DNA from 4 places in the Shewanella sp. MR-4 genome. Region 4 is predicted to be linked to each of the others. Evidence: predicted binding sites of a transcription regulator. Region 4 holds the regulator's gene; each other region holds the start of a gene.
The links. Region 4 encodes LexA, which represses DNA repair genes until DNA is damaged. Its sites were predicted from a motif close to TACTGTATNNNNATACAGTA; they were not measured.

Region 1: the regulator LexA is predicted to act here: its motif matches at 936-955, upstream of dinB (DNA polymerase IV).
Region 2: the regulator LexA is predicted to act here: its motif matches at 919-938, upstream of recN (DNA repair protein RecN).
Region 3: the regulator LexA is predicted to act here: its motif matches at 1,143-1,162, upstream of SHEWMR4_RS07560 (DNA topoisomerase III).

What each region holds. Positions count from the first base shown of each region.
Region 1 is NC_008321.1:1,103,752-1,105,958, reverse strand. Features, by position in the region: gene dinB (DNA polymerase IV) at 1-911, opposite strand, end outside; gene SHEWMR4_RS04905 (methyl-accepting chemotaxis protein) at 1,062-2,207, opposite strand, start outside.
Region 2 is NC_008321.1:1,295,378-1,297,584, forward strand. Features, by position in the region: gene recN (DNA repair protein RecN) at 1-866, opposite strand, end outside; gene SHEWMR4_RS05770 (AEC family transporter) at 996-1,958, opposite strand.
Region 3 is NC_008321.1:1,674,048-1,676,254, forward strand. Features, by position in the region: gene SHEWMR4_RS07550 (alanine/glycine:cation symporter family protein) at 1-326, opposite strand, end outside; gene SHEWMR4_RS07555 (hypothetical protein) at 689-976, opposite strand; gene SHEWMR4_RS07560 (DNA topoisomerase III) at 1,175-2,207, shown strand, end outside.
Region 4 is NC_008321.1:4,526,207-4,528,413, reverse strand. Features, by position in the region: gene SHEWMR4_RS19785 (cell division inhibitor SulA) at 149-661, opposite strand; gene lexA (transcriptional repressor LexA) at 658-1,278, opposite strand; gene plsB (glycerol-3-phosphate 1-O-acyltransferase PlsB) at 1,440-2,207, shown strand, end outside.

The DNA of each region.
Region 1 (2,207 bases), 1.3 Mb from region 4:
CTACGATGCTCGATGGTGGTCTGTTTAAAATCATTAAATTTAAGTTTGACCACCTGCTTATGGATTTGCCTTCCCTTAGCGCTTCGCACTAAACGGCTGGACAACTCTTGGATTAATCCAGGCATCACCTGCTGGCACTGCTCCAGCGTGTAAATATCCTGAGCGAGAGTGGTCTCAACGCCTACAGATTTGCGCTCGCGGCTCACCGAAATCCCGCGCTCATCGATGCCATGGGCCCGCTCGACTAACACGGCGCCAAACTTACCAAAACGGGCAATCAACTCTTGCTTTGGATAAGCCTGCACATCGGCGCAGGTATTTAAGCCTAGCGAAGACAGTTTCTCAGCGGTCACTTTACCCACTCCGGGTATTTTCCGCAGGGATAAGCTTTTAACGAACTCGGGCACCTCATCGGGTGGGATAACACATTGCCCATTGGGTTTATTTAAATCAGAGGCGACCTTGGCGAGAAATTTAATCGGCGCCACGCCCGCCGATGCAGTCAGTCCTGTTTCGGCCAAAATATCACGGCGAATCGCCTCGGCGATTAACGTGGCAGAGCCCTTAAACAGCTTACAATCGCTAACATCTAAATAGGCTTCATCGAGGGATAGCGGTTCGATTAACTCTGTGTATCGGGAAAATATGGCGCGAATTTGCTGCGAGACCTCTTTGTAGACCTGCATACGACCGGGAACGAGGATAAGATTGGGGCACAATTTCAGTGCGTAGCCCGTCGCCATGGCAGAACGCACGCCAAATTTGCGCGCCTCATAATTACAAGTGCTGATGACGCCACGCTGCACCCGACTGCCGCCGACGGCCAGCGGTTTACCGCGGTATTCGGGAAAATCCCGCATTTCCACCGCAGCAAAATAGCAATCCATATCGATATGAATGATTTTTCGCACCTTGCATTCCTCCGACACTCAAAATACTGTATATAAAAACAGTAATCAAGTGCCACTTATCAATTTGCCGCGGTGCTGTTTGCGCTTGGATTGTCAGCGCTCAAAAAACAAAGGGAGCCCTAAGGCTCCCTTGATTTGCAACGTTTTGAATTAAATCTTAAATTGCCCAATGTTGCGGGTGAGTTCGTGAGTCGCTTGCTCAAATCCTTGCAAACTTTGGGATAAATCTTGGCTCGAGAGCAAAGACTGATCGGACAAACCACGCACGCTAACCACGTTCTGTGCCACTTCTTCTGCCACAACGGCCTGCTGGCCAATCGCGACGGTAATTTCCACCGTTTGCTGCTGAATCGACACAATGGCACTGGCGATATCACTTAAGGCTTGCTCCACTTGTGTGGTCAAGTCTTGCCCGACTTTTGCCTGCTCAACCCCAGATTCCATCACCTGCTCGGCTTGTAGCGCACTCTGTTGCAGGGTTTGGATAATCCCTTGAATGTTGGCGGTAGAATCTTGGGTACGAGACGCGAGGGTACGCACTTCATCGGCCACCACGGCAAAGCCTCGGCCCTGCTCACCCGCCCGCGCCGCCTCGATGGCCGCATTGAGCGCCAGCAAGTTGGTTTGGTCGGCAATGTTGCGGATCACACTTAACACTTCGCCAATTTGCTCGGAGCTGCTACGTAACTCCTTGATGACTTTGGCCGCTTCAATCACTTGAACCGATAATGCCTTCATGCCTTCGGTCGCACGGGACACGATTTGGGTACCGTCATGGGCCTGAGTCTGTGCCTTTTCAGCAAAATCATTCGCTCGCTGAGCGCTTATCGCCATTTCTTGGCTCGTCTGTGCCATTTGGGTGGCGGCCGTGGCCACTGAGTCGATTTGTTGTTTTTGCGATGACACCGAAGATACCGCTAAATCACACACTTGGCGCGCATCCATCACCCCAGTGCCCACCTCTTGGGTTAAGTTGCGAGTGTGCAGTAACATCTGCTGCACCTTTTCGGCAAAGCGATTGAAGGCATCACCCAACTTGCCTAACTCATCTTCGCGCTCCATTAAAATGCGTTGGGATAAATCGCTATCACCTTCGGCAATGTCTTCCATCGCATCGAGCAATTTGCTGAGCTGGCGTCTAAAGGGCAATAACATCAACCATACTGTGATGCCGACCAACAACATAATCCCTAAGGCAACAAAACAGGCATTCCAAAAGGCTTCGGTTACAGGCGCTTCAATCACCTCATGGGGCAACATAAAGGCTAAATGCCATTTTTGCTTAGGATAATCACC
Region 2 (2,207 bases), 1.5 Mb from region 4:
CTCAGGTAGTGCTGCAATTCGCCAGCACTTTCTTGTACTTGAATAAGCGCTTCGTTCAGCATAGTGCTGACATTGGTTAAAGCGGGGTCATAGCTTTGCAGATTCTCGGCAAGGCCGACGACTTTGTTCAGCAGTGATTCGATATTGCTCTCTTCGCCATCAGTGAGTAAAAACAGGCTGGCTTGGCAGCTATCAACCAGCTCTGTGCCATTTGCGAGGCGCTTATGTTCCTGTTCAATCTCTTCAAATTCACCAACCTTGAGATCAAACTCATCTAACTCTTCAACTTGATATTGCACCAGCTGTTTACGGGCGATACGTTCCTGCTGGGAGGCTTCTAATTGTTTGAGTTCGGCTTCAATTTGTTTACAGCGCTGATAGCTTGCCGCCACTGTATCTATCAACAGCCTGTGATTGGCGTAGCTATCGAGTAAGGTGAGCTGATGCTCACTCTTTAACATTGCATGGTGGGCGTGTTGGCCATGGATCCCCACAAGCAATTGCCCCAGTAATTTTAACTGAGTCAAAGGGACGGGATTGCCATTGATATAGGCGCGTGAGCGGCCGTCACTACCAATGGTTCGCCGTAGAATACACTCATCATCGAGTTCGAGATCGTTATCTTCGAGCCAACGTTTTGCAAGAGGTACATCCTCTAAGGAAAATCGGGCACTGACTTCGGTTTTGCTCGCGCCAGGGCGAACACTGCTGGCATCGGCACGGTTACCTAGGCATAAGCCTAGTGCGTCAATGGCGATGGATTTTCCCGCGCCAGTCTCACCGGTAATGCTGGTCATTCCGGGGCGAAAGTCCAGTTCAAGGAAACGTACGATAGCGAAATTGTTGATGCTGAGTTGGCAAAGCATAGTGAGTTCCTGTCGAAAAACTTACCAAATCACTGTATTGATAAACAGTATATACTGAATTTATATACAGTAAAGTGGCTTTGGGTGAATATTCGACATGTCGCGATAACCTAAAGCCTAATTATTTGTTTATGAATAGGTTTTAACGATCTGCTCCAGAATGGGTAAGCTGAAAAAGGTCACTATAGTGCCAAAGAGTATCCCTTGAGCACTGGTGGAGGCCTGAGTGTTATAGCGCTGCGCCAACAGATAGACGCTTGCCGCCGTGGGCAAGGCACTAAGAATGACGCCCATAACGAGATAGTCGCCCGTGACACCTACGCCTTTTAACATGAAGTAAACCAAGGCGGGTTGCAGGATGAGTTTAAACAGGTTGATAAGGCTCAGTTCGATAAAGTTTGTCAGGCTAAATACCTTGCTATCTTTTTGATAGCGCATGGCTTTAGCTAGTACCATGCCGACGGCAAAGAGGGCGCAGGGGCTGGACGTATTGCCTATCTGCTGGATCATCATTGCCAAGCCTGCTGGCAAGGTTATCCCTAATGCCGAAATGGCCACGCCAATAAAACAACCTATCACAATCGGGTTTTTCACCACGGCTAGCAGCATGATCACCGCGGCGTGATGTTGCCGCTGTTTATTGGTGGCGAGTTCTAGCGAGACCAAGGCCACGGCAAACATGAGTACGGACAATAAACTGGCAATCGCAGCGGCAACTAAGGCGCTTTGTTGTTGGGGGAATAAGATGACAAGGAGTGGAATACCGATAAATGCGGTATTACCAAAGGTAGCATTTAAGGCGCGCACGGCGGCTATCGCAGACTGTTTAGGATTCACCAGCAGGGAGATGCCGATACAAACGAGGTAAATCACCAACATACCTGCGCTGTACCCGGCGATAAATCCCCACTGTAGGATCTCTTCAATGGGCTGCTGCGCGAGTGCTATCAATAAGATGGCAGGAAACGCAATATAGTAAACATATTGATTGAGTACTTGGTCTGTTTCTACTGGGAGAAAGCGCAGTTTTTGCACCAGAGTGCCCAGCAGCATGATCCCAAAGACGGCAAACAGAGGGGTTAAAATGGTCATGTCCCTCACTCATCCTTTTGTATTTTTTTCCCGCGAGATGACCTTATTGCCCTTAAAACTCACAAGTGACCAAGAGGAGGTCATCAGGGCATTTTATCTCAGGTAATTGACTATAATCGGCGCTAGCGCAGTAAATTTATCGGCAAAATAGCATAGCATTCCCCCTGGAGGCTATTGCGCTATGGTCGTAGAAGTGAATAATTCTACGTTTAAAACACAATGAGGTAGTGCGCGTTATGGATGCAAGCA
Region 3 (2,207 bases), 1.9 Mb from region 4:
GATTCGACGAATGCGGAGCTGGCGCCAAGAAACGCCACCATCCACATCCAAAACAATGCACCCGGGCCGCCGAAGGTAATAGCCGTAGCGACACCGGCAATGTTCCCGGTTCCCACACGACCGGCTAGGGTCATGGCTAAAGCTTGGAAGGAAGACACGCCAGCATCTGTGCTCTTACCATCAAACATTAAACGGATCATTTCGGGTAAATGGCGTAACTGTAAGAAACGTGAGCGCAGGGAGAAAAAGAGTCCTACACCGAGGCAAAGATAAACGAGTGCGGGGCTCCAAACGATATTGTTGACCGCATTAACAATCTCATTCATATAATTCAACTCCAATATTCTGTTGTTTTTGCAGAGTTTTTAAGATTTTTGCTTGTGATTTTGGGTACTAAACAGCCAATTAGGCCTAAGGTTAAGACGCGTGGGGACGTCCAAGAGCTTCAACATAACGACTTTTTAAGCCGCTTCATAGCTAAAGTTGTTAAATAATTGATAATTTAACGTTCTTTATTTGATTGCTTTATTGATAGGGGATTTAGCGGTGCTCTAAGTCGCTAGGTTTCGAGTCGTGTCTGTCAACTGAGAGATTGAAAAAGGCGGGGCAAGGTGTGTGGGTTTGCACTCTTTATTTTGCCTAAGCAGATGTGAGTGTGGGTATCCATACAAGGCTTAAGAAACTGGGCTTACATCACCAGCCATAACAGCATCCATAGTCCGAATAGCCATGCCAAACTGCGGCGGCTAACACTATGTTTTAATAGCAAAGACAGGCTTACAGCCACGGGCAAATACAGGATAACTCCCCAAGAAAGGAAAGGCATCTCAAGCCCAAGCCTTTTTAGCCCCATTTCACAAAGCAGACTTAATGCTAGCAATAACAGGCTGTGGAAGATCACCAATTGATTGAATCTTAAGGCGAGTGCTGGCTTAAAGGCTGGGATTGAAGGGCCTGGCAAGGTCAGTGTATTCATTTGTTTTCTCGATTTTTCGTAACGGATGCAAGGGATTTTAGTTTTAGATGAGAATCATTCTCAATTAAATTTACACAGCTTTAGTGTTTCGTTACCGCAGAGCGAGTTAAATCGGCCCTTGAGGTAAAACGGCGGTTTGCACTCTTGTCCGCTTTGGGCTAAATTACACTGTAATTATATCCAGTATTTAATGTAGATATGATCCTCTATATTGCTGAAAAACCAAGCCTAGGGCGTGCAATCGCCGATGTGCTGCCTAAACCCCACAAAAAAGGTGACGGGTTTATCGAAGACGCAAACGGTAACTGTGTGTCTTGGTGTGTCGGGCACTTGCTCGAACAGGCTGAGCCCGATGCCTATAATCCCGAGTTTAAATCGTGGAAGTTTGAGCATTTACCCATAGTGCCAGAGAAGTGGCAGCTTAAACCTAAGGCCGCGACCCGCAGCCAACTCACAGTACTTAAAAAGCTGGTGAAGCAGGCCGATACTTTAGTGAATGCGGGTGATCCCGACAGGGAAGGGCAGTTATTGGTTGATGAAGTGATCGCCTATTTGGGCGTGACGGGCGATAAATTACAGCAAACGCAGCGACTCCTTATCAGCGACTTAAACCCGCAGGCGGTGAAACGTGCCTTGTCACAACTCCGCAGTAATCGTGAGTTTATTCCTTTGTCGACCTCGGCACTTGCCAGAAGCCGCGCCGATTGGCTCTATGGCATGAATATGACGCGGGCCTACACTATTCAAGGGAAAAAGGTTGGCTATCAGGGCGTACTATCGGTCGGCCGAGTACAGACCCCGCTGCTTGGGCTTATCGTGCGCCGCGATGAGGAAATCGCAAATTTTCAATCTAAGCCTTTTTATGAGGTTCTGGCCCACTTAGTGACGGACAAAGATCAGGCTTTCACGGCGAAGTGGCAACCCAGTGAAGCCTGTTTACCCTATATGGATGAGGAAGGGCGCGTGCTCGCTAAGGGCCTAGCACAAAATGTGGTGCGTCGGATCACCGATAAACCCGCCAAAGTGACCCAGTTAAGCACTAAGGATAAGCAGCAGAATCCGCCTTTACCCTATAGTTTATCGGCGCTGCAAATAGATGCCGCCAAGCGCTTCGGTATGAGCGCCAAGGACGTGCTCGATACCTGCCAGAGCTTATACGAGCGCCATAAGCTAATCACTTATCCACGCTCAGACAGTCGTTATTTGCCCACCGAGCAGCATGGGCTTGCAA
Region 4 (2,207 bases):
TATTATGCTCGCCTGAATCAAACATACTTGCTGTTTAAAAATTGATCAAGATCACTTCTTTTTCTAATTGTCTGAAAAATTGCCAAAAAAAAAGCCCCACATTCACAGGTGAGGCGGCTTTCAAGGCTAAATACGCAGTGCAAAAATTTTAATGAACAGAGCTAAAAAAACTACCTTGGGCAAAGTGAGCTGGTTGCTTGAGTGTCGCGTCCGTAGATGAGTGATTTACGACACCTTCGAGCACGATTCCCATGGCGCGGGCGCTCTTGGCCACAATTTGTAAACGACGATTATCGCGGGCATCGAGTGAGTGGATCCAAGTAATTACTGCGCTGGAAGTGCCACTGGTTAAGGCTTTTTCCATGGCCCACAGGGTTTCCACTTCATCTTTCGCATGGACTAAGAGTACACGATCCATACGCACGCCAGCGCTGGCCAGTAACTGTTTGTAGCCAATACTGGGTGGGTTGATGAGCACGACCCAGCGGCCTTGTTGGCTCAGTTGTGCCAATTGTTTGCTAAGTTGCATTAGCTCTTGGCGCCCTTGGCTCTCGGTGGGCATAGTGATGATAGGCGTATGCTGCCAGTCTGTATCGGTTTCGCGTACCGCATCGAGCCATAAACCGGGGTGACGCGGGGCATTACCTAGTAGTTTGTTCATAGCCAATCTCCATTGCGGATCACCCCTACGGCGAGCCCTTCAATTGTTAGACTTTGGAAACTTAAATCGACTTTAATCGGGGAGTAATCTTCATTTTCAGCATGTAGATAAACGAGATTCCCTTTCTTTTCAAAGCGTTTAACTGTTACATCATCGTCAACGCGAGCAACAACTACTTGGCCATTGCGCGCTTGCTGTACTTTATGAACGGCGAGCAGATCCCCTTCGAGGATGCCGATGTTCTTCATACTGTCGCCTCTGACGCGCAGCAAGAAATCGGCGGCTGGGTGGAACATGCTGGGGTCGACTTGGTAATACTGTTCGACATGCTCTTGGGCGAGGATAGGTTCGCCCGCAGCCACTTGGCCAATTAGTGGTAAGCCAGATTCGCTGTTATCTTCTTCCTCAACTGGGAGGCGGATCCCGCGGGAAGTGCCAGGCATGATCTCGATGCAGCCTTTTTTCGCCAATGCCTTAAGGTGTTCCTCGGCGGCATTTGCACTTTTAAAACCCAAACGGGTGGCGATTTCGGCCCGGGTGGGTGGCATGCCAGTCTCGGCAATATTACGTTTAATCAGCTCTAAAATTTCGGCTTGGCGTGGCGTCAACGGTCTCATGTTCTTTCCTGTTTTTCTATACAGTTACTGTTAGTATATACAGTATTATTCGTAGTGCAAGTATTAACCACTTTTTAACGCGATTGGAGAGTATTAGCGAATATTCCCTAGAATCTGGTATTCTATGGGGCTAATGAACGTACTTACATTGCATAAGAATAATGCCTAAACAAGACTCTCTTTGGTTGAAATCATTACGCTGGATTCAAAAACACTTAGTGCACACTATTGTTGTGCCGCAGGATCCCTTTGCCGATCTGAATCTGGACGCGTCCAGACCGCTTGCTTATGTAATGAAAACAGAATCCCTGAGTGATATTGCTGCGTTAAGCGAAATCACCACTAAGCTGGGTTTGCCAAGCCCCTATGAGCCGCTCGTGGTAAATGGCGTTGTCGCGCCCCGCGTCGTTTGCCTCGAAGGCCGTAAGCCTTTGTTTGGCGAGCGTGCCAGTAATGAGCCATTCCTCGAATGTTTTATGCGCCTGTTGGCCGTCCATAAGGAAAAGCCAGAGTTAGATATTCAGCTGGTGCCTGTCAGTCTGTATTGGGGCCGTACTCCGGGTAAAGAAGACGACACCATGAAGGCAGCTGTTCTTGAGCGCGAGAATCCAACTTGGTTACGTAAGTGCTTGATGATCTTATTTTTAGGTCGTCACAACTTTGTGCAGTTTTCTAATGCGGTATCGCTGCGTTACATGGCCGATGAACACGGCACCGATATGGGGATTGCCCATAAACTAGCGCGGGTGGCCAGAGTACATTTCCGCCGCCAACGCAAGGTGATGACAGGGCCTGTGCTGCCGAATCGTCAGGCAATGTTCCACTCCCTGCTGAAATCCGAATCCTTACGCAAGGCGATTCAGGAAGAAGCGGCGAGTAAGAAGATTTCCGAAACCCAAGCCCGTGAAACAGCAATTGAATATCTTGAT